DNA from 2 places in the Virgibacillus sp. JSM 102003 genome. Region 2 is predicted to be linked to the other one. Evidence: predicted binding sites of a transcription regulator. Region 2 holds the regulator's gene; the other holds the start of a gene.
What was found. Region 2 encodes LexA, which represses DNA repair genes until DNA is damaged. Its sites were predicted from a motif close to CGAACATATGTTCG; they were not measured.
Positions count from the first base shown of each region.

Region 1: parE (DNA topoisomerase IV subunit B) is a predicted target of LexA. The motif match lies at 1,855-1,868, and genes of this name have one in related genera.

Region 1 is NZ_JBHFQH010000013.1:4,508-13,952, reverse strand. Features, by position in the region: gene parE (DNA topoisomerase IV subunit B) at 1-1,797, opposite strand, end outside; gene ACE1TG_RS14210 (CoA-binding protein) at 1,997-2,410, opposite strand; gene ACE1TG_RS14205 (ABC transporter permease/substrate-binding protein) at 2,425-3,951, opposite strand; gene ACE1TG_RS14200 (ABC transporter ATP-binding protein) at 3,951-5,015, opposite strand; gene plsY (glycerol-3-phosphate 1-O-acyltransferase PlsY) at 5,192-5,773, shown strand; gene folE2 (GTP cyclohydrolase FolE2) at 5,857-6,798, shown strand; gene yidD (membrane protein insertion efficiency factor YidD) at 6,802-7,026, shown strand; gene ACE1TG_RS14180 (HesB/YadR/YfhF family protein) at 7,055-7,339, shown strand; gene ACE1TG_RS14175 (hypothetical protein) at 7,370-7,669, opposite strand; gene ACE1TG_RS14170 (acyl-CoA thioesterase) at 7,669-8,094, opposite strand; gene tlp (small acid-soluble spore protein Tlp) at 8,245-8,469, opposite strand; gene ACE1TG_RS14160 (FbpB family small basic protein) at 8,813-8,941, opposite strand; gene ACE1TG_RS14155 (TlpA family protein disulfide reductase) at 9,014-9,445, opposite strand, start outside.
Region 2 is NZ_JBHFQH010000004.1:750-10,194, reverse strand. Features, by position in the region: gene ACE1TG_RS05480 (MerR family transcriptional regulator) at 29-409, shown strand; gene glnA (type I glutamate--ammonia ligase) at 442-1,779, shown strand; gene lexA (transcriptional repressor LexA) at 1,829-2,452, opposite strand; gene ACE1TG_RS05465 (YneB family resolvase-like protein) at 2,738-3,376, shown strand; gene ACE1TG_RS05460 (DUF896 domain-containing protein) at 3,466-3,699, shown strand; gene tkt (transketolase) at 3,797-5,800, shown strand; gene sirA (sporulation inhibitor of replication protein SirA) at 6,022-6,480, shown strand; gene ACE1TG_RS05445 (YneF family protein) at 6,525-6,749, shown strand; gene ACE1TG_RS05440 (cytochrome c biogenesis CcdA family protein) at 6,895-7,599, shown strand; gene ACE1TG_RS05435 (Na(+)/H(+) antiporter subunit B) at 7,720-8,145, shown strand; gene ACE1TG_RS05430 (response regulator) at 8,169-8,546, shown strand; gene ACE1TG_RS05425 (CcdC family protein) at 8,779-9,255, shown strand; gene ACE1TG_RS05420 (DUF2621 family protein) at 9,375-9,445, opposite strand, start outside.

The sequences.
Region 1 (9,445 bases), on a different contig from region 2:
GATGAAAGTTCTGCTCTCTGGGTTCATCGTCGTTTCCCATAACTGGTCCGCATTCATTTCACCAAGACCTTTATATCTCTGAATAATATAGCCATTCTTAAATTCCTTTATCGCTTCTTTCATTTCATCGTCATCCCAAGCATATACAACTCTTTCCTTTTTGCCTTTACCTTTAGAAATTTTATAAAGTGGTGGTAGAGCAATATAAATCTTTCCTGCCTCAACCAGAGAACGCATATACCGATAGAAGAATGTTAATAGCAATACTTGAATATGAGCGCCATCTGTATCGGCGTCTGTCATAATAATAATCTTATCGTATTGAACATCCTCTAAATCGAAATCTCCTCCAACACCCGCACCGATGGTATGAATGATTGTGGAAATTTCTTCGTTTTTAAATACATCTTCTAATTTAGCCTTTTCTGTATTAATAACTTTACCACGTAATGGCAATACGGCTTGGAACTTGCGGTCCCGACCTTGTTTTGCAGAACCTCCAGCAGAATCACCCTCAACTAAATAGAGCTCATTCTGTTTTGGATTCCTGGATTGAGCAGGAGTAAGCTTCCCGCTTAACAATGTATCTTTACGCTTTTTCTTTTTACCAGATCTTGCATCTTCCCTGGCTTTTCTTGCGGCTTCACGTGCTTCCTTTGCTTTAACAGCCTTTCGAACTAACATGCTCGCAACGTCAGGGTTTTCTTCCAAAAAATAAGATAATTTTTCGGAGACGACTGAATCTACCGCTGAGCGTGCCTCTGTAGTTCCGAGTTTGCTTTTTGTCTGACCTTCAAATTGTAATTTTTCTTCTGGTATACGTACCGAAACAATAGCTGTAAATCCTTCACGAATGTCTGTACCTTCTAAGTTTTTATCTTTCTCCTTAAGGAGAGCATTTTTTCTGGCATAATCATTAAATATCCGTGTTATTCCAGTTCGTGCACCGGATTCATGTGTCCCACCATCTTGTGTTCGTACATGATTCACAAAAGATAGCATGCTTTCTGCAAATCCATCATTGAATTGGAATGCAAAATCAACCTCAAGCCCTTGTTGTTCCCCTTCAAACGATACAACGGGATGTAGTGTATCCTTTTCTTCATTCAAATAAGAAACAAAAGATTCAAGCCCGTCTGGAAACTGATATTCTTCTTTAACCTGGTATCGTTCATCTGATAACTCGATTTTCAATCCTTTTAATAAAAATGCAGCCTCACGTAAACGTTCAGTTAATGTTTCAAAATTGTAAACTGTTACTGAAAAAATACTTGGGTCCGGCTTAAAATGAATTATGGTACCTTTCTTTTTGGTTTTTCCTATTTTCTCAAGTGAACCGGATGGCTTTCCACCGTTTTCAAATCGCTGAATGTATTTATTCCCATCACGGAAAATGGTTACTTCCAGCCATTCAGAAAGCGCATTTACTACGGATGCCCCAACACCATGCAAGCCACCGCTTGTTTTGTAGCCACCTTGTCCAAATTTACCTCCAGCATGCAACACTGTGAAGATTACTTCTGGTGTTGGCTTACCTGTGCTATGGGTACCGGTTGGTATGCCTCTCCCGGTATCTTCGACGGATATGCTGTTATCCCTATGTACTGTCACTTTAATTACATCGCCATAACCTGCTAATGCTTCATCCACAGCATTATCAACTATCTCAAAAACCAAATGATGTAATCCCCGTTGATCTGTACTGCCTATATACATTCCAGGTCTTTTCCTTACAGCCTCAAGTCCTTCTAATACTTGAATTGAATCATCTGTGTATTGTAATGATTGCTTTACCATTCAGCTGCAGACTCCTCTCCGAACTTTATAATTTGTTTTTTATAATATTTTTATATTAGAACAAGCGTTTGTAAATGTAAAATAATTCTTCAATAGTATATTAACCATACTAACCTAAGGCACGTTAATAAGTATACTATAATTTAAGTAGAGCGCAAAAAAAGAATGACCAATCAAGGCCATTCTCAAAACAATTTTCTTAAACGAGAATGGAATGTGCTACCTTTATGCACATATCCATTATAACCATAAAGTCACGTTCTTTTAAATAATCATATGCTTCCTGGTTTATGAGACCTTGCTGGGCCCAGAACACTTTACAGTCTGTTTTTGCAGCTTCTTCTGCAATTGCTGGTAAAAATTCTGATCGCCTGAACACATTAATAATATCAATCGGCTCTTTTACATCAGTTAGCGAATTATAAGCTTTCTCCCCGAGTACATTATCTATTGTAGGGTTAACCGGAATAATTTTATAACCTTTATCCTGCATTATTTTTGAAATTTGATAAGATGTCCTGGCAGGTTTATCGGAGAGACCCACAACTGCTATATTTCTTGAAGAGTCTAAGACATCTTTAATTGAATCATTAGATGGGTTTTCCCACTTCATTCATTGTACCTCCCTTATTTTTCAATCAGACCTTGCTCCACTAAATATTCACGAGCAACCGTTTCTGGCGGTCTATCTTCATAATCAACTTGGTAATTCATTTGACGCATTTGGTTATCTGTTATTTTACCCCCGAGTTTATTTAATATTTTTTCTAACTCCGGATATTTCTCAAGTGTGTCTTGGCGCATCAAAGGTGCACCTTGATAAGGCGGAAACAAGTTCTTGGGATCGTTCAGGGTTACTAAGTTTTGTTCTATCATATAACTGCTTGTTGCATATGCGTCAATAACATCTACTTCTCCATTCGCTAATGCATCCTGGCGAATTCCTGGTTCCATTGTTTTCACATTTGCAATATCCAGGTTATAAACCTCTTGCATTCCAACATATCCGTCATATCGGTCTTTAAATTCCAGTGTGAAGCCAGCAGTAATATCATTTTCTATTTTGTTCAAGTCACCTATTGATTTCAGGTTATGCTTATTGGCCATCTCTTCTGTCGTTGCAACAGCATATGTGTTGTTAAACTTCATAGGTTCCAGCATAACCATACCGAACTCCTCCATCATTCCTTGTCTTGCTTGCTCATATACTTCCTGTTTGTTATTACTGTTCGCTTTTTGTTCTAGGTGAGTTACGATAGCAGTTCCAGTAAATTCAGGATATATATCTATGCTGCCATTTTTCAATGCACTAAATACAAATGAGGTTTTACCTAATCCTGGCTTAAGATTAACATTTAAATTCGTTTCTTCTTCAATTAGAAGTTTGTACATGTTTATTAGGATCGCTGGCTCAGAACCAAGTTTCCCTCCAATAGTCAAGTCTGCTTTCTTTGCAGAAGTAAAGAAAAGTGGTGAGGAAACCACTAATACAGCTATAATTAACATGGCAATAAAAGATTTAAAACCTGTACGTCTGGAGACACGTTCAAAGCCTCGTAATATAATGTCAAGTACAATTGCCAATAAGGCAGCTGGAATTGCACCTAACAGAATGAGGTTTAAATCTGCTCCACGATCAATCCCCAGCAGGATAAGTTCACCTAACCCACCGGCCCCGATTAAAGCAGCAATTGTTGTTGTCCCAACAATCAGTACCATGGATGTACGGACTCCTGCCATGATAACTGGCATCGCAATTGGCAGTTCTACTTTTGTTAATCGTTTCAATGAGTTCATACCCATACCAGTTGCAGCCTCTTTTAGAGCAGGGTTTACTTCTTTAATACCCGTATATGTGTTTCGTAAAATGGGCAGTAAACCATATGCTGTTAAGGCAATAATAGCAGGGGTTGTTCCAATACCAAAGAATGGAATGAGAAATGCCAGAACAGCTAAACTTGGTATCGTCTGCATAACAGCAGATATACCAATTATTGGTTCTTCCACGCGTTGATACCTAGTCAGAACTAGCCCTAATGGAACGGCAATAACGATGGCAATGACTAATGACATTAATGAGATTTGTAAGTGTTCCCAAATTGTCTCTAGTAATATATCCTGTCTTCTTTGAAAAACGGAAATAAATTCCTCCATTAGTGAATCACCCCGTTTTCCATTTTAGTTTTGCTTTTTAGAAATGAAACAATATCCTTATAGCTAAGTGTAGCAACTAGCTTTCCTTGTTTTAATACCGGAAAAACATGTTGCTCGCTATCTTCTAAAGTCTCTGCTGCTTTATAAAGTGGCATATCGTTATCCAGATATTGAACAGATTGTTCTTGACCATCCTTCACAGCCCCAACAAACATATCATGCTCATCCTTTATCATATACAATCCATGGTTGAGAAAGCTTCCATTATTAAATTCTGTTTTTGATATAACAAATGATTGGGATTGATCTGCTATAACATCAATCGCAGTTTGCCATGGGGACTTTCTTTTCCCGATAAAGTCTTTTACATATTGATTTGCTGGTCTTAAAATAAGTTGCTGAGGCGTGTCTACCTGAACAATCCCGCCATCTTTCATAAGACAAACTTTATCACCAAGAGCCATGGCCTCATCAATATCATGCGTGACAAAAACAATTGTCTTTTTTATTTCTTTTTGCAGTTTTCTGATATCGCTTTGTAATTGTTCGCGACTGATTGGATCAAGCGCACTGAAGGGCTCATCCATTAGAATTATATCCGGATCAGCAGCTAGTGCACGGATAACACCAATTCGCTGTTGTTCACCTCCGGAAAGTTCACTAGGCATTCTTCTCTGGTATGTGGACGGATCAAGTCCAACCATATTAAGCAAATTTTTGTTTCTTTCCTGAATATTTTTGCGTTTCCACTTTTTCATTTCCGGAACTAGGGCTATATTTTCCTCAATAGTCAAATGTGGAAATAAGGCAATTTCCTGAAGTACATATCCTATATTCCATCGTAGCTCATGAATTTTGTAAGTATTAATATTCTGACCATTTATGTATATATTTCCCACTGTCGGTTCAATAAGTCGATTAATCATCTTCATAGTTGTCGTCTTTCCACACCCACTTGGCCCTATTAATGTAACAAGCTCACCTTCATTTACTTTCAATGAGAAGTCTTTGATAGCTTCGGTACCATCTGGATATACTTTTTTTACATTCTTAAATTCAATCATATACCTCTTCCTTTATATTTTAATTCTTAATAATATAACAATAACTTATACCCCATACCAGTAAATTGCAAACATGAAATGGAATATTTTTAAAACAATAAAGGTTCTTTGATTAACTGCTTCATGGTAAAATAAGAGATAGCTTAATTTATTTTTACTGGAAGGAAGGAAACAGTGTGGAATATTTAGTATTTGCAATTATTGCTTATTTATTGGGATCCATCCCATCAGGACTTATTGTTGGGAAACTTGGCTACAAAATTGATATTCGAGAACACGGTAGTGGTAACCTTGGTGCAACAAATACATTTCGCATTCTAGGGATAAAGGCTGGTATCATTGTGACGATATCAGATATTCTAAAAGGAACAGTTGCGACACTTGTCCCGTTATTTTTTGATGCTGAGGTGTACCGGCTGGCAATTGGATTATTCGCTGTTTTAGGACATACTTATCCCTTATTTGCTAAATTAAAGGGGGGAAAAGCAGTTGCAACATCCGGGGGGATATTACTTGGTATCAGCCCCATTTTATTCACGATTATAGTCATATCTTTTATCGTAACATTATACGTTTCAAAGTACGTGTCCTTATCTTCAATGATTACAGGCATTGTCGCAGTTATTATCTCCATTATTCTGCAAGATATAGGTCTTATTATTGTTACTGCTGGTTTAGCTGCTTTTGTATTTTACCGTCATAGTGAAAATATTAAACGAATTAAGAATAAAACAGAACCAAAGATAAAATGGATGTAGACTATCTATTAAGCCAATAAATTGAATATTAATTTTTGCTTAAGTATACTATGGTTATGTAAGTTTAGAAAGGGGTCACCGATATGGATAAAATAAAACCATTCCCAAAAAAGCAGTTACCGGACAAAGATCAACGACATAAACTATTTGGTTCTGTACAGCCCGGCCCAAGAACGAAGCCTAGTGAAAAAAGAGAGATGGCTGATCTGCAGAATACAAAAAAAGATTTCTTATTTGACCTCGATGAAGTAGGTATTAAAAACGTAAAACATCCTATAACCGTAACAAGTACTTTAGAACCAAATGTACAATCAACAATTGGAACATTTAAATTTTCTTCCAGTATAGATAAAGCAAGTAAAGGTACTAATATGAGCAGATTCACAGAACAGCTTCAATCATACTATCAAAAGGGACTTACAATTGACCTTCTAACACTTAAAACATTCACAAAAGATTTGGCAGGTCGTTTAAACCAATCGGATGCAGAAGTTGAGGTCAGCTTCCCTTGGTTTTATGAAAGAAGAGGACCTCACTCGAATCTCCCAGGTATGAATCATGCTGATATTACGATCAATGTGAAATATGATAATGTTAAAGGATATACTATACAAGCTTCACTGTCATCACTTATTACAACACTCTGTCCTTGCTCTAAAGAAATAAGTGAGTATAGCGCCCACAATCAGCGTGGTCTTGTAAAGATGACTGTTTCACTAGCTGATGATTTTGACGAAAGTTTATTAGATTGGAAAGAATCATTGCTGGAAGCAGCGGAAAGTAATGCGAGCGCAAGGTTACATCCAGTATTAAAACGACCTGATGAAAAAATGGTCACTGAGCAGGCTTACGAGAATCCACGATTTGTAGAAGATATGGTGCGTTTGGTTGCAGCTGATATATATGAAATGCCTTTTGTCACTAAATTCAGTGTACAATGCCGTAATGAGGAATCCATCCACATGCACGATGCCATTGCATCTGTGACATATGATAAGTTCCAAGACGAATTGAATGAAGGCTAAGCTATGAAATATATCTTTATCGGACTAATAAAATTTTATCAAAAAGCCATTAGCCCATTTAAGCCTCCTACATGTCGTTTTCTTCCAACATGTTCTGAGTATGGGTTATTAGCTTTTAAACGATTTGGCTTTTTTAAAGGTGGCTTTTTAACTATTAAGCGCATTAGTAAATGCCATCCTTTTCATCCAGGCGGGATTGATGGTGTACCCGAGAAAAAAAGTAAGTAATCCTTACACTTCAAGGGGGTTGACTGGATTGAATCTACAAATAACCAAAGAAGCTGCAAAGTGGTATAAGAAGGAATTCGAAATTGACCATCGAAGCCTATTACGATTCTATGTTCGATATGGATTTGGTGGGGTTATACCAGGATTCTCGTTGGGTGTTAGCTATGATACCCCGAAAGATGTGCACGCTTCATGTAACGCAGAGGGTATAACTTTTTTTATAGAAAGTAAAGATGCCTGGTATTTCGATGATAAAGATATAAAAATACAATTAGATGAACAATCGCAGGAACCTGAGTTCATATATTTTTAAGAGGCGTTAGCTAACGCCTCTTAATTTATGTTATAAATTAAATTTCCTCAAATGACTCCATTGTTGTTCACTCATTAATATCGATTTTTGTTTCTCTCCGAATAAGTCGAAGTGTGGATAATTGTCGTCCATATGAATCCAATTCGGTTGAAGATCGTATGTCTCGCCCCAGGCAATTAATTTCTCTACATCATTGCAGCCAACTTTTGTGACAGTATAGCATCCTGGAAATCGTTCATCCATCCAGTAATGTGTCAAAAACGCTATACGCCCACTACTAACTTCTGATTTCCAGTGTGTTAACTCTTTCCTTAGTAAACCAAATGCCATTAGGATTCCCCATTTATTTGCTTCATATATGCTTGATGCCAATCAGGAAATGCTTTTCTTAAGGATAAGGGGCGAAATGTGTCCTTATGCACAATTACATGTTTAGTTGTCCCGCTAACAGCAATATCATTATTCTTATTTATAATATTATAGGCATAAACTGTACGAATTCCATCATATGTTTCAACCCATGTTTCTACAGTTGTATCCTCACCATAACGAATTGGTTTCTTGAATGAAATTTGCACATCAACTACAGGAGACACAATACCATATTTTTCCATATCTGTATATGTAAAACCCAAATTTTCTATAAATTTTGTACGGCCAATTTCAAACCATACTAAGTAATTCGCATGATAGACAACCCCCATTTGGTCAGTTTCCTGATATCTTACTTCTATTGGTGTACGTACCTTATTCAACAACTATTCACCCTTTCATTACTATTACACTACACATTTTATCACAAAAAGTTATTGAAATAAGATACTAAGCACTTATGCTGTTACACTGCTATTGCCAGAGAAAACCTCAAACCAGAAAATCTGGTTTGAGGTTTGAGGTTTGATTTGTTATGATTTTGATTCGTCACTGATTTCTTGTCGCATTCCTTCAACCGCTTGTTCTCGTCTCTCATTTTTTGCTTTAATATTTTCTTTTTCTTTACCAGATGAGAATTCCATTGTTTCATCGGCCTCTTCCATATTTTCAAGCGTATCCTGTACCATGTGCTGAAGTTTCTCTACGTTATCACTGCGGTCATCAGGTTTCGGTTTGTTGTTATATTTATCAGTCATTCAACTACTCCTTTTTGAAATTTATATTCCACCTTCCAAGGTGATCTATCCTTAATTTTTACCTTAAACCTGATATTATACAAAAATAAAAGCCTGTCCTATTTAAAGGACAAGGCAATTATTTATTAACGAGTTCAGTAATAGAGCAAAATACTATTTATACGCTTAACTTTATTAAGGAGCCGAATCCAATCAAGAATTTAAAGGAAAGGATCCGCCAAATCAGTAAACCGAATCCTCGTTCCGTTAAAAAATTGAATTTCAACATTAAACAATAGCGGCTAAATGTATTCTGATTTATATATGATTAATACTTTTCTCTCCCAAAACTGAAACCGTTACATTATTGCTCAGTTTTCTTTTTATTTAACAACCGGTGTTTCATTTCAAAACCTTGCTCAATTTCTTCTAAACGAGTCCGGTCTTCTAAAATCTGTCTTCTGTTTTCTTTTACCAGCTCATCAAAAGAGATTCTTTTCTTTAATGAAATAGTAATCCACTCCTTTTTATGAGTAGTATTACCAATTCTTAGTAAATATATAATTTATTTTAACTTATCTAACATTTTAGTCATATACTCATATGTCATCGGGCCAGCTTTATGTGGATGTTGAATTTTGCCATCTGTTCCAATAAAATAAGTAGTCGGAATAATCGACACATTATATTTTTTACGAGCATCTAAGTCCTTATCGAGTGGTACTGTGTAGGTATAGTTATGTTTGTTAATATAATCTCTCGCTGCCTTAACCCCAACTTCATTACCTGTAAGATTTACAGCTATAACTTCCACTTCATCTTTATGATCTTCATAAAACTTTTGCATTTCAGGCATTTCTTTCTTACAAGGATTACACCATGATGCCCAAAAGTTTAAAATAACTTTCTTCCCACGTAAATCAGATAATTTAAAAATGTCTCCTGACAGTGTCTGAAGTTCGAAATCAGGAGCCATTTTTCCGGGTTTAATCCCCGT
Region 2 (9,445 bases):
TTTTAGATGATTAAAAGGAGGTATTATAATGGACGATCAAGATAGACGTTCAATGCCTTTATTTTCAATAAGTATTGTTAAAAAATTAACTGAATTGACAGCAAGACAGATTCGATATTATGAAGAACATAATTTAATTCATCCTGAGAGATCTACCGGCAACCAACGTTTATTTTCTTTTAATGATGTTGATCGATTATTAGAAATAAAAAATCTGATGGACAGAGGAATTAATTTAGCTGGTATTAAGCACATCATAACAGAAGAAAATACACAAAATAATGAAAAAGCTAAACCTCAGATATCAGATCGTCAATTACGTACAATGCTGAAGAATGAGTTAATGGATGCAGGGAGAATGGGAAAGTCGAGCATGCGTCAAGGAGAGCTTTCTCGATTTTTTCACTAAATATATATAAAAATATACTAGGAGGCAGTTAGATGAGTTCAGATTTTACCAAAGAACAAATTATGAAGAAAATAGAGGAGGAAAATGTCCGGTTTGTCCGCTTGCAATTTACAGACATGCTTGGAACAATCAAAAATGTTGAGATTCCACTTAGTCAGTTGGACAAAGCCTTAGATAATAAGATGATGTTTGACGGTTCTTCTATTGAAGGATTTGTTCGTATTGAAGAATCAGATATGTACTTATATCCTGATTTAAATACATTTGTGGTATTTCCATGGACTTCTGATAAAGGGAAGGTAGCTCGTTTTATTTGCGATATTTATAATCCGGATGGTACGCCATTTGAAGGTTGCCCGAGGTATAATCTAAAACGAAACCTTAAGAAAATGGAAGATTTAGGTTTTGATGCATTTAATATTGGAACAGAGCCAGAGTTCTTTTTATTCAAGCTTGATGAAAAAGGTGACCCGTCAATGGAATTGAATGACCGTGGTGGTTACTTCGATTTGGCACCAACCGACCTTGGAGAGAATTGCCGAAGAGATATTGTGCTTGAGTTGGAAGAAATGGGATTTGAAATCGAGGCATCGCATCACGAAGTTGCACCTGGACAACATGAAATTGATTTTAAATACTCTGATGCAGTTAAGCATTGTGATGACATTCAAACATTTAAGCTTGCAGTAAAAACAATTGCAAGGAAACATAATCTGCATGCAACATTCATGCCTAAACCATTATTCGGAGTAAATGGATCTGGAATGCATGTTAATATGTCTTTATTTAAAGATGGTGAAAATAGCTTCTTCGATACAACAGGAGATATGCAGCTTAGCGATGTCGCTTACCAATTTACTGCGGGTGTCATTAAACATGCTACAAACTTTACAGCTGTTACAAATCCAACTGTTAATTCATTTAAGAGACTTGTGCCGGGATATGAGGCTCCTTGTTACGTTGCATGGTCTGGGACAAATCGAAGCCCACTTATTCGAATTCCATATTCGAGAGGTTTGAGTACAAGAATTGAAGTTAGAAGTGTTGATCCTGCAGCTAATCCATATATGGCCATGGCCGTATTACTTGCGTCTGGATTAGAAGGCGTCAGCAAGAAATTAACACCACCTACTTCTGTAGACCGTAATATTTATATGATGGATAAAGAAGAACGCGAGAAAAACGGTATAAAAGATTTACCTGCAACACTTATGGATGCGTTAGAAGAACTTCAAAAAGATAAAGTAGTTACCGATGCATTAGGCGAACACTTATACGAACACTTTATAGAAGCAAAAGAAATCGAATGGGACATGTTCCGTACGACTGTTCACCCTTGGGAAAGAGAACAATATCTATCAACATATTAAAGGCTATATAAAAAAGGCTTTCGTCATTTTAATGACGGAAGCCTTTTTCTTATTGAATATTACGGTATAAGCCGATTACCTTACCTAGAATTGTTACATTTTGATAGATGAGAGGATTCATTGTGGCATTCTCCGGCTGCAAACGTATTTGATTTTTTTCTTTAAAAAATCGCTTTACAGTTGCCTCGTCTTCATCAGTCATTGCTACAACAATTTCTCCGTTTTGTGCAGTATTTTGCTGTTTAACAATTACCATATCCCCATCTAAAATGCCAGCTTCTATCATACTTTCACCCTCAATAATGAGAACAAAAAGGTTATCATCAGGTCCGGCACTGGAACTAGGTAATGGAACGAATTCTTCAATGTTTTCTACTGCGGTAATTGGTATCCCGGCAGTAACTTTACCAATAACTGGTGCATATCTTGCTTCTTCTCTAGGAATTTGACTTTCTTCAGATAGATCTAAAACCTCAATAGCTCTAGGCTTAGTAGGGTCTCTTCTAATAAAACCTTTACTTTCAAGCCTTGCCAAATGCCCATGGACAGTTGAACTTGAAGCAAGTCCGACTGCTTCTGCAATCTCTCGAACTGATGGCGGATAACCTTTGCCATTCACTTCTTCTTTAATATAATCAAGTATTGTTTCTTGCCTTTTAGAAAGTTTATTCATCTATCATACACCTCGCGCATAGGATTTATTAATGATAGTTTATCACCTATTTTTGGAAAAAGCAAACATTCGTTCGAAAAACTGTTGACAAGATCGTATGTTCGTATATAATGATTAATAGAGGAAGATGCGAACAGAAGTTCTTATTATAAAAAGGAAGGACTGATTAATATGTTTGAAAAAGTAACAAAAACAGATATATTTTATTTAGTTGCTTTTACTTTGGCGTTAGGTTTCTTGTATTTCTCCATGATAACCAGTGCATAGCATAAGGAGCGTATAAAATTGAATGCAATAATCTATTGTCGTGTAAGTACCGACAAAAAAGTACAAGAGACATCTTTAAATAGACAGAAAGAAGAGTTAATGGCTCTTGCGAACAAACATCAGCTTACCGTTGTAGATTCTATTGAAGAACAAGAGAGCGGGTATGAGATAAATAGAGATGGTATTTTTCAGATGCTTGAGTCTTTTTCCGAAAAGAAGGCTGAATGTTTGTTAGTACAGGATGAAACGAGGTTAGGGCGGGGTAATACTAAAATTGCCTTGTTTCATCAATTACAAAAATTAAATATTTCCATCTATACAGGTATACAAGGTGGAGAAATTGAGTTGTCAGAATCAGATTCAATGGTTCTGCAAATAGTCGGTATAGTAGAAGAATACCAACGTAAAATCCATAATACGAAAATTAAGCGCGGTATGAAAAAGGCAATAGATGGGGGATTTGACCCAAGTGAAAACCTATCAAATCGTCACCATGCTCCTGGAAGAGAGCGAAAAGAATTTCCAATAGAAGAAGTTGTCCGAATGAGACAAAATAACTTAACATTTAAGGAAATTACAACTACATTAAATGGTTTAGGTCATCCGGTTTCCAAAGCAACAGTACACCGGAGGTATCAGGAGTTTCAAAAAACTTGAATCTAATATCCATGTAAAGTAATATAAAAAAGCAAGGACATTAAATATTGTTCTTGCTTTTTAAGTGTTTTTCTAGGAGGTTTTTAAAGGTGATATCAAAAGATAAATTGGAACGTATAAATGAACTTGCGAAGAAATCAAAAGAAAAAAAGTTAACTGAGCAAGAAAAAACAGAGCAAAAAGAGCTTAGACAGGAATATTTAAAAAATGTACGAAAATCATTTAAAAATCAGTTTAAATCCATGACTGTAATGGATAAGGAAGGAAATGATGTTACTCCTGATAAAGTACGTGATTTACAGGATAGGAACAAAAAACATTAAGTCTAAAACAATTTTAGTTTATTACTTGTTACACGATATGTTTCATTATAGAATAAAAAGGGATGTTAACAACTTTTAAGTGGAAAGGGGAATTTTTTTGTCACATGATATCGAACAATTATCAATTAATACGATACGTACACTAGCAATTGATGCAATAGAAAATGCAAACTCCGGTCATCCAGGCCTGCCGATGGGGGCCGCTCCAATGGCTTATACCTTATGGACTGATTTTATGAAACAAAATCCAAATAACTCAAAATGGTTTAATCGTGATCGATTTGTGTTGTCTGCTGGGCATGGATCCATGCTATTATATGGATTGCTGCATTTATCAGGATATGATGTAACAATAGATGATCTGAAGTCTTTCCGTCAATGGGATTCAAGAACACCAGGACATCCAGAAGTCCATCATACAGACGGAGTAGAAGCAACAACCGGACCATTAGGACAAGGTCTTGGGATGTCTGTTGGAATGGCAATTGCGGAAGCACATCTTGCAGCAAAATATAATCAGAATGACATATCAATAATTGATCATAATACGTATGCGCTTGTAAGTGATGGCGATTTAATGGAAGGTATTTCACATGAAGCTGCTTCCTTAGCAGGTCACTTAGGCCTTGGAAAGCTAATTGCATTATATGATTCAAATGATATTTCATTAGATGGCGACTTAGATCGAGCATTCTCCGATAATACGGAAGATCGTTTTAAAGCTTATGGATGGCAAGTTCTGCGTGTAGAAGATGGTAATGATTTAACCGCTATTCGAAATGCGATTAATGAAGCTAAACAAAATACCGAACAGCCTACCTTAATTGAGGTGAAAACTGTTATCGGTTATGGTTCGCCAAATAAATCAGCTTCTGCAGCTTCCCATGGCGCACCACTTGGTGAAGATGAAGTTAAACTGACAAAAGAGTATTATAAATGGTCACATGATGATTTCCAGGTTCCTGATGAAGTTTATGCTGACTTCAAAGACAAAATTGGAAATGATGGCGAGAATGCTGAAGATAAGTGGAACAAGCTCTTTGAAACATATAAAGAAAAGTATCCAGAGCTTGCAAGTGAGTTAGAACTGGCAATGAATGGTGACTTACCTAAAGACTGGGACAAGAATCTTCCTAGCTATGAGGCAGGAAAAGATTCAAGTGCAACACGCGCTTCTTCTGGTGAAGTACTTAATGCAGTCGCCGATGCAGTTCCATATTTCTTTGGTGGAAGTGCTGACTTAGCAGGTTCTAACAAAACGACAATTAAAGAAGAAAATGATTTCTCCCGTAAAGACTATGCTGGAAAAAATGTTTGGTTTGGCGTACGTGAATTTGCCATGGCAGCTGCAGTGAACGGGATGGCGTTACATGGAGGGCTGAAAGCTTATGTTGGGACATTCTTTGTGTTTAGTGATTATATGCGCCCGGCAATTCGTCTTTCTTCAATAATGAATGTACCTGTGACATATGTGTTCACACATGATTCAATTGCAGTTGGTGAAGACGGCCCAACACACGAACCAATTGAACAGCTACCATCATTAAGAGCAATGCCAGGGTTATCACTAATTCGTCCCGCTGATGGAAATGAAGTTCAAGCTGCATGGCGTTTGTCACTGGAATCAAAAGATAAACCAACGGCACTTGTATTGACAAGACAAGGCTTACCTACATTAGAAGCCACAAAAGAGCATGCCTATGAAGGTGTGAAAAAAGGTGCGTATGTTGTAAGCAAATCAGAAAAGGAAACACCTGATGCGCTATTACTCGCAACAGGTTCAGAAGTGCAACTGGCTGTTAAAGCAAAAGACGCACTTAAAGAAAAAGGAATTGATGTCAATGTTGTGAGTATGCCATCATGGGATCGTTTTAATGCACAAAGTGAATCCTATAAGAATGATGTACTTCCACCTAATGTTAAAAAACGATTAGCAATAGAAATGGCATCACCATTTGGTTGGGAAAGATATGTTGGTGACCAAGGCTCCATATTAGGAATTGATGGATTTGGTGCATCTGCAAAAGGTGATAAAGTTATTGAAGAATATGGCTTTACTGTTGATAACGTTGTTGACCATGTAGAATCACTATTAAAATAAGCTTGACATTATAAGATGGCCCTTACTGTTAGGGTCATCTTAGTTTAGCGGTTAAGAAAGTATAAATACATGCATAAGTGGAACTAAGGCGATTCGCCAAAGGCTTGGCGAATGCCAAGTTTTCTAATCTTATCGACAAAACTAGTGCTTGTTTGCAACGCGGTATGACAAAATTTTAAATTAAAATGCGTATAATTGAAGGTAAATGAGGAGGGATTTTGTTGAATCATTACTCTATTTACTGGATAAAAGAAGAATTTGCGCATCACTTTTTTCATAACAGTGAAGTCTTATATCGTTTTATTAAGGAATACCAAAAAAATAAAAATAGAGAAGATCTAAAATGTCAATATGAGTATATTACAATGGACTTTCCAAAATCATCTTTAATCTCTCATATCACAAATAACCACCCAAATAGTAGTTGGATGAGAGCAGAAGGTGACCGACTTAATATTTACAACGATATACAATATATTTCTTTACATATACAGAAAAAAAAGATAAACTTTCGAAGTGAAATGATACATGATGCTGAAGAATTATTATTCCCTGCATTACGGTTATTTCAGCCATACTTATTTATAGTGGGAAATGATTTAAACAATTATGGTTGGATTTCTCCAGTTACACAAAGAAAGAAGAACGAGAAAGGACAAGTATTGTATTCTTATCTTTGATTTATTATACTGTATGAGAGACAACACGAAGGAGGAAAGCTAGAATGGACTTGATCTGGGTTATACTGATAGGTATTGGAGCATTAATTGCAGGTGTTGCTCTTGGATTTTTTATTGCAAGAAAATATATGATGAATTATTTAAAGAAGAACCCACCAATTAATGAACAAATGCTACGTACGTTAATGATGCAAATGGGACAGAAACCATCACAGAAAAAAATTAATCAAATGATGCGTTCAATGAATAATCAAAACAATAATAAATAACGCTCATGGTTATTTCAATGTAATGCAAAAACCCCTGTTACTAGGTATTAACAGGGGTTTTGTTGGATTATTGTCATATTCAACTGCTTTTGATTAGAGAAAGTTCTGTTAAAATATATACAGTACTCTAATTAGGAGGATTATCATGTCTGAAATAAATATATTCCTAGCGTTTGGGGCTGGATTTTTATCTTTTATCTCCCCCTGTGTATTACCTTTGTACCCAGCCTTTCTGTCTTATATAACAGGTATGAGTGTAAATGAGATAAAAGAAGATAACAAAATGCTTAATCGAAAAAGTTTATTACATACAATCTTTTTTTTACTTGGTTTTTCCAGTATTTTTATAATACTTGGATTTTCTGCCTCATTTGTATCAGAATTTTTAACAACATACAAAGTTATAATAAGGCAAATTGGAGCTATTTTAATTATATTTTTCGGGCTCGTCATTGTTGGAATATTTAATTTCCAATTCCTGATGAAGGACAGAAAAATAACCTTTAAGAACCGTCCGGCTGGATTTTTTGGGTCGTTTATAATTGGTATGGCCTTTTCGCTGGGGTGGACCCCTTGTATGGGGCCAATTTTAGCAATCGTAATTTCACTTGCTGCAACTCAGCCTGACCTCGGTATGGTCATGATGATAAGTTATATACTTGGGTTTTCATTACCATTTTTAATTCTTTCGTTTTTTATTGGAAAATTGGGATGGATTAAGCGTCATAGTGTAAAAATAGTTAAAGTTGGCGGGTATATTATGATATTTATGGGTATCGCCCTATTCTTTAACTGGATGACAAAACTAACAGCATTTTTAGCTGGATGGTTTGGTTTTCAAGGTTTTTAGGCAAAGAAAGTAGATTTTTACAATCTTATGTATTAAACTTTAGTTAGATAAACTATTAGGAAATTAAAGAATAGAATCCACCGCTATTCTTTATATACAAGTAAAGGGGTATTTACATATATGTACAGACCAAATGATCTCATCTTGCGTACTACGACATCATTAATAGTTTTCATCCTTTTGGGATTTTCTATATATTTACTTCTCGTTGGTCATAATGCACCTGGTGGTGGATTTGTTGGTGGACTAATGACTGCGTCAGCAATAGTACTTATGTATATGTCTTATGGGTCAGAGGCGTTAGAGAAAATCCTCCCTGTAAATTACCGTATGTTAATTCCAAGCGGTTTATTGCTTGCTGTTGGAACAGGTGTAGGATCTTTCATTTTCAATGAGTCATTTTTATCACATACATATGGCTACTTTCACTTTCCTATTTTTGGTAAAATAGAGCTTGCCACTGCAATGCTATTTGACATCGGAGTATATGTAACTGTATTAGGTGTAACGATTACGATCATTTTATCAATAGCGAATGATCGATAACGATTATTGGGGGTAATAATCAAATGGCAAGAATACTTTTAGTTGATGATGCGAACTTTATGCGAGTGACTTTGGAGACAATTGTAAAGCAGGATAAACATGAAGTTATCGGTGGGGCAGAAAATGGTAAAGAGGCTATTAAGCTTTATAAAGAAATGAAACCAGATTTAGTTACTATGGATATTACAATGCCAGTTATGAATGGCATAGATGCTATTAAGGAAATAATGGAATACGATCCGGAAGCCAAGATTGTCGTTTGTTCCGCATTGGGGCAACAAAAGGTAGTAGTTGAAGCGATTGAAATTGGCGCTAAAGACTTTATTGTTAAGCCGTTTGATGAAAATCGGGTATTGGATACAATAAATCGGGTTCTGCATAAATACGAACAGATAAGTTAGTTAAGATCAAAAGCGCAAGCGCCTGTTCAGCGCCGTATGGACTGGACTGACCCGTGTGAGATAAAGGATACACGAAGAGCGTAAGCGATTCGATGTTGACTTTTCGTAGACACGGGGAGGGAAGTCCACTAGGCGCTAGGCGCTGGAGCTGGACGTGGCTGATTCGGATGTTCAGTTATCCACAGCACTTAAATTTTATAGTTTCCCAAACAATAAGAAAGAGTGATTCTTCATGTTTTGGTTAATAGCAAGTACAGTTGTTGCATGTTTTATGGCTGTTGCGATGATTTTTATACGGTTAAAGGCATCCAAACAGCCAGCTTCTGTTAAAAAAATTATTTTACCACCACTATTCATGAGTACTGGCGCATTGATGTTTATCTTTCCTGAATTTCAGGTTAAGTGGGCGCAGGTTGTCGAAGCATTCTCTGTAGGAGTTATTTTTTCAGTTTTTCTTATTAAATCATCAAAATTTGAAATTAAGAATCAAGCTATTTATCTAATACCGTCTAAATCATTTATATTTATATTATTCGGACTATTGCTTGTCCGGATAATCATGAAACTTGCAATTGGCGCTACAATATCCTTTGGTGAGACTAGTGGAATGTTCTTTTTACTTGCTTTCGGTATGATTGTGACATGGAGAATTGCAATGCTTTATAAATTTAAAAAGCTGGAAAAACAGCTTGGATATTCAGGAACATAGAATTTTAAAAACGCGTTCATACTTTTATGTATAAACGCGTTTTAATATGCACCAGCTATTTAGGCTTGTGCTGCAGACTAATTACACTTTTATAAATACTTTTCTGAATTTATGTTTTTCTAATCAAATAAATACTCGTAAGGTGTAATATCTATATTTTTTTGTTGCATTTTTTTTCTTAAAAACTTAT